DNA from 2 places in the Exiguobacterium sp. s194 genome. Region 2 is predicted to be linked to the other one. Evidence: riboswitches for the same ligand, from Rfam matches in the RefSeq annotation. Region 2 holds a riboswitch; the other holds the start of a gene.
The links. Region 2 has a riboswitch for thiamine pyrophosphate ahead of tenA (thiaminase II). Riboswitches for the same ligand answer to the same signal wherever they lie in the genome.

Region 1: it holds a riboswitch for thiamine pyrophosphate, as region 2 does, so the genes downstream of both, thiT (energy-coupled thiamine transporter ThiT) here and tenA (thiaminase II) in region 2, are expected to answer to the same signal.

The regions. Positions count from the first base shown of each region.
Region 1 is NZ_JACSLT010000001.1:276,361-279,504, reverse strand. It holds gene rsgA (ribosome small subunit-dependent GTPase A) at 1-761, shown strand, start outside; gene rpe (ribulose-phosphate 3-epimerase) at 763-1,419, shown strand; TPP riboswitch at 1,439-1,539, shown strand; gene thiT (energy-coupled thiamine transporter ThiT) at 1,616-2,188, shown strand; gene KNP85_RS01430 (thiamine diphosphokinase) at 2,188-2,775, shown strand; gene rpmB (50S ribosomal protein L28) at 2,834-3,022, opposite strand.
Region 2 is NZ_JACSLT010000009.1:78,225-81,368, reverse strand. It holds gene pelG (exopolysaccharide Pel transporter PelG) at 1-1,292, shown strand, start outside; TPP riboswitch at 1,354-1,458, shown strand; gene tenA (thiaminase II) at 1,540-2,214, shown strand; gene thiM (hydroxyethylthiazole kinase) at 2,211-2,999, shown strand; gene thiD (bifunctional hydroxymethylpyrimidine kinase/phosphomethylpyrimidine kinase) at 2,999-3,144, shown strand, end outside.

The sequences.
Region 1 (3,144 bases), on a different contig from region 2:
ACGATGTCGATATTCAAGACCAAGGGGACGGCACAGGCTATATCTTGGCCGTCGATGAGCGGTCGAACCATCTCGTCCGCCCGCCGATCGCTAACATCGATCAAGCGTTCTTGCTGTTCTCGGTCAAGGAACCGGCATTCTCGTTCCATCTGCTCGACCGTTTCCTCGTCTTAATCGAATCGAAGCAAGTCCATCCGATTATTGTCTTAACGAAAATGGACTTGTTGACGGAGTCGGAACTCGAAACGATTCAAGCGGCAGCGGCCTTATATCGGTCAATCGGCTATGAGGTCATCGAGACGTCGACGGAGACCGGGTCGGGGATTGAACAAATTCGTGGGTCGTTTAAAGAGAAGACGAGCGTGTTTGCCGGACAGACCGGAGTCGGCAAGAGTTCGCTCTTGAACGCGGTCGCGCCGGAACTAGAACTCGCGACCGGGAAAATCTCGAAGTCGCTCGGCCGAGGCAAGCACACGACGCGTCACGTCACGCTCATCACGCTCGCTGACGGGCTCGTCGCTGACACGCCTGGTTTCTCAAGCCTCGAGTTCCCAGAAGAACTCGAAGTCGAGGAGATGCGCTGGTGCTTCCCTGAGTTCGTCGAGCGGCACGACGACTGTAAGTTCCGAGGCTGTGCCCATTTGAACGAACCGGGTTGTGCCGTCAAAGCGGCCGTCGAGGCGGGAGAAATCGCTTCCACCCGTTATGAGAATTATGTTACGTTTATGGCAGAGTTAAACGATAGACAACGGAGGTACTGACATGATTAAAATTGCACCCTCGATTTTAGCGGCGGACTTCGCCAACCTAGAGGCAGAAGTGAAGGCGGTCCAAGAGGCCGGCGCGGATTATATCCATTTTGACGTCATGGACGGTCAATTCGTCCCGAACATCTCGATCGGTCTCCCGGTGCTCGCGAGCTTACGGAAGAAGTCGGACATGGTGTTAGACGTCCACTTGATGATCGACCAACCGGAGCGCTTCGTCGAAGACTTCATCAAGGCGGGAGCGGACATCGTCACCGTCCACGTCGAAGCGACGAACCATTTGCATCGCGTGCTTCAACAAATTAAGGCGGCCGGAGCCAAGTGTGGCGTCGTTCTCAACCCGCATACGCCGCTGTCATTGATTGAACACGTGCTCGGTGACGTCGACATGGTACTTCTCATGACGGTGAACCCTGGCTTTGGGGGTCAGAAGTTCATCGAATCGGTCGTGCCGAAAATCGCGGCGTTGAACGAGATGCGCCAAGCGCGCCGTCTCGACTTTGAAATCGAGATTGACGGCGGCGTCAACGCGGAGACTGCGAAATTATGTATCGATGCCGGTGCTGACGTGCTCGTGGCCGGCTCGGCCATCTATAACGAGCCGAGCTATAAAGATGCAATCGATAGCATTCGCAACGCATCTCGTGTATAATCGTCCATAGAACAACAAATATTGTCGCAAGGGGTGTCACATTCTGTGGCTGAGAGGCATACGCTAACCCTTTGAACCTGTTCCGTTCACACGGACGTAGGGATGTGGCGAAAATGCACGTTGCTACTCGATAGCAGCATGGCGTTTACGTCATGCTGCTTTTTGTCGTTCGCTCATATTTTAAGGAGGGAAATAGATGAAACAACGTTTAAAATTACAGGCGCTCATTGAAATCTCATTGTTCGCCGCACTCGGTTTGATTTTTGATTTGCTCATCCCGTTCCGGATGCCGCAAGGCGGGTCAATCAGCTTGGCGATGTTGCCGATTTTCGTCATGGCGTATCGTCACGGTTTGAAAGGCGGACTTGCGACCGGTGCACTTGTCGGAACGCTGCAACTGCTGTTCGGGGCCTATATCTTCACGCCTGTCCAGTTCCTGCTCGACTACACGTTCGCTTACGGTGTCGTCGGGATGGCGGGACTGTTTGCTGGTCAAGTGAAACGAGCCGCCAAGGATGAGGCGAAAAAGACGCTCGTCGTTTATTTGGTGCTCGGCGCGCTCCTCGGTTCACTGCTTCGTTACGGCGCCCACGTCTTGTCGGGGATCGTCTTCTTCGCCGAATACGCGGAAGGTCCGGTCGTCGCCTACTCGTTCGCCTATAACATGACGTACATGCTCCCGTCCTTCCTCGTGTCGGCCGTCGTCCTCGTCCTCTTGTTCGTCTCGGCGCCGCGCTTCGCGACGCTCGCGACCCGGGACGTCCGCTAATGCGGGTGTTGATTGTGGCGGCCAGCCCGGAACCAATCTCGGGACTCCCGCGTGACGTCGATTACATCATCGGCGTCGATGGGGGGTACGAGACACTGTTGAACCACGGGCTGAACCCAGATCTCGTCGTCGGCGATTTCGACTCCTTCACGGGCGAAGTGCCGATCGACGCCGTCCGCTATCCATCTGAGAAAGATGTGACCGACCTCGAGATCGCTCTCGAGGCGGCACGGGGGCATGGCGCGACGGAGATGATTGTCTACGGTGCGCTCGGCGGCCGGCTCGATATGACGCTCAGCAATATCGGTCTGCTCGAGGCGTATCCGGAGATGCGTCTCGTCACGGCAGGGCAGACGGTACGACTCGTCGGGTCGGGACGCTATGAACTCCCGCGTCAAGACGGTCACTATTTGTCGCTCATCCCATGGAAGCAGGCGAACGTGACCATCCGCGGCGTCAAATATCCGCTCGACCGTCACGATGTCGTCAGCCATGAGGCGCTCACCATCTCGAACGAATGGGACGATGAAGCGGCGGATTTGATCGTGCACGAAGGCATGGTGCTCGTGCTGTATGTCAAAAAATGAACACAAAAAAATCCCATCGGCGAATGCCGCTGGGATTTATTTCGTTCGTGTATAAAAATTATACGCGTTCAACGAGACCTGATTTAAGAGCGCGAGCTGAAACCCAAACTCGTTTAGGTTTACCGTCAACGAGAATACGAACTTTTTGTACGTTTACACCCCAAGTGCGTTTTGTCTTGTTGAGTGCGTGCGAACGGTTGTTACCTGATTTAGGTGATTTACCTGTTACGTAGCATTTACGTGCCATGCGTTTCCCCTCCTTTTTTATGTGGGTTCGTCCTAATAGACACTCGTTTATATTAGCACGGGTTTTTTCACGATGCAACTAGAAAATCATAGGATGACAAGAAAAAAACTTGACATTACTGG
Region 2 (3,144 bases):
CGACGTTGTCGCTCGCCGAACGGACGCTCTTCATGATCTCGGTCTCGTACGCGTTCATCTTCTCGCAAATCTTGTTCAGTTTTCAACAGCTCGTCGTCACCCGATACGTGGCGGACTTGTTTTATGAGAAGAAGGCACATGAGATTTTCCCGGTGTTCACCGGGATGCTCAAAGTGACGATTCTCGCGGCAAGCTTGCTGTATAGTATCTTTTGGCTATTGTCGCCGCTCGATTTTCTGTACAAACTGACGTTGTTCGTTTTATTCATGACGATTAACGTCATCTGGGTCATGTTCTTGTTTTTAAGTGCCGCCAAGTATTATCAAGCGGTGGCCTATAGCTTCCTGCTCGGCGGACTTATCTCGGTCGGGAGCGTCTATGCGATTAGCCGTCTCATGGTCGACCCGTCGAGTCTCGAGCTGTTGCTCGGTTTCACGGTCGGGATGATTGTGACGTTGTTCGGGTTGTTCTTCGCGATGCTCCGGACGTTCCCGCTCCGTTACGCGGTGAAAGAGTTCTCGTACTTCAAGTACTTCGACCGCTATCCAGACTTGTTCGCCATCGGCGTGTTGTACGTGCTCGGGATTTGGGTCACGAATTTCATCATCTGGTTCGGTGAAGGACGTGTGATCATCGCGGACTCGTTCTTGTTCAACCCGTATTATGACACGGCCATCTTTTGGTCCTACTTGACGATTATCCCGACGCAGCTCTTGTTCGTCGTCGCTGTCGAGACCCGGTTTTATGAGCGCTACCGTACGTTTTATGGATTGATCAACTACGGTGGGGCACTCCATCAAATCGAGAAGGCGAAACAGACGATGACGTCCGTATTGAAAAATGAGTTGATTCGACTCGCACGGAGCCAAGGCGTGGTGACGCTGTTCGCCATCCTAATGGCGGGCGTGTTCGTCAGTTGGATTGGTGTCCCGGATGAGATCGGTCAAATCTTTCGGATGACGACGCTCGCGGCGTTCGCGAATGCGATGATTCTCATCTTGACGTTGTTGTTGCTCTATTTCGAGGACCGGCGCGGGGCGTTGTTCGTCAACATCTCGTTCTTCACGTTGAACGCGTTGTTCACGTTACTGCTCTTGCCGCGCGGCATCGATTGGTACGGTGTCGGCTTTGCCGTCAGCACGACGATCACGTTCTTCTTGGCCGGCCTGCGTTTGATTTATTATATGGGCAAAGTTGATTATTACGTGTTCGCCGCCTCAAACCGGCGCAAGCTCGGCACCGAGCGGTTCTCGCAAATGGGGACGTTGTTGAACCGGCGATTCTCACGATAAAGGGTTTTCAGTACGGAGAAAGACTGATATGATGTGGTCGTAGATGACCGAATTTCATAATGTTTACCACTAGGGGAGTCGCGTGACGCGGCTGAGATGGACGAGGTCCAGACCCTTTGAACCTGATCTAGTTCACGCTAGCGTAGGGAAGTGGGCGAACCGATTGTTTTCGTACACTTTGTGTAAATCCGACGCCGCTTCCGTTATGGAAGGCGGCGTCTTTTTTGATTACAAAGGAGGAGAAAACATGACATTCACCGCACATTTACGACAAGAGGCCGATGCCTTGTTTCAAGCCAGCTTTGACCATCCGTTCGTCCGCGAGCTCGGAACGGGTGAACTCGACGAGGCGAAGTTTCGGCATTACGTCATGCAAGACTCGTATTATTTGAATCAGTTCTCGAAAGTACAGGCGAAAGGCGCGACACTCGCCCCGAACATGGAAGTAGCGAGCCGCTTTTTGACGCACGCGCTCCATACCATCGAAGCAGAGCATGCGCTGCATCGTGAGTTTTTCACCTTGCTCAACGTGACGGAGGCGGAGTGGGCGACGTTTGAGCCGGCCCCGACGGCTTACGCCTATGCGCTCCATATGCAACATGCCGGTCCAACGCTCGGTGACGTGCTCGCAGCAATTTTGCCGTGCTATTGGGTTTATTACGAGATTGGCGAACGCATGAAAGACACGACACCCGACCACCCGATTTATGCGACGTGGATTGCGACGTACGGGTCGGAATGGTTCCGCGACCTCGTCGAGGAACAGATTGAACGGCTCGACGTGCTCGCTGGGCAGGCGACGGCGGAAGAACGGGTCCGGTATCAACAGCTGTTCTTGAAGAGTTGTTATTACGAGCATGCGTTTTGGGAGATGGCGTGGACGCTCGAGTCGTGGGATTTACCGGCGGGGGTGACACGATGAAGCGCGACTTATGGGACAAAGTCAGAGCCGAACGGCCACTCATCCACAACATCACGAATATCGTCGTCGCCAACTTTTCAGCGAACGGGTTGCTCGCCATCGGGGCGGCCCCGGTCATGGCGTCCGCGGTCGAAGAAGTGGCCGAGATGGCGTCTTTAAGCGATGCGCTCGTGCTCAATATCGGTACACTCGATGCAATGACGGAACGTACGATGATTCGAGCCGGACAGGCGGCGAATCAAGCAGGTAGTCCGATCGTCTTCGATCCGGTTGGTGTCGGGGCGACCTCATTTCGGCGCGACGTCGCCCAGGCGATTCTGCAATCTGTCCGTGTGACGGTCATCCGTGGGAATGCCGGAGAAATCGCGACATTGATTGGTCTCGACGCGGCGGCGCGCGGCGTTGACGCTGGGGAAACGCGGGATGATTTGAATCACATCGCGCGTGAAGCGGCTAAGCGCTACAACTGTGTCGTTGCCGTGACCGGAGAGACGGATATCGTCAGTGACGGGGACGTGACGATTGAAATTAAAGGCGGCACTGGCGCGATGGCCCGGACGACAGGGACCGGTTGTTTACTGAGTGCGGTCGTCGGTGCGTTCCTTGCGGTCGAACGGGATGCGGTTACGGCCACGGCGACAGCGCTAGCCGGTTATGCCCGGTGCGGGGAACTCGCTACCGCTTTGGCCGACGGGCCGGGTGACTTCCCCGTTCACTTCTTGAATGAGCTCGGCAAGATGACGGCGGTCGAGTTGCCGAGTGACCGCATCGAGGTGGTGTCATGATACGGCAGCAAGTGTTGACGATTGCCGGTTCGGATTCGGGCGGTGGCGCTGGCATTCAAGCTGATTTGAAGACGTTTCAGGAGCTCGGTGTGTTCGGCACGAGCGTCTTGACGGCCGTCACGGCCCAAAACACGCGTGGGGTGCA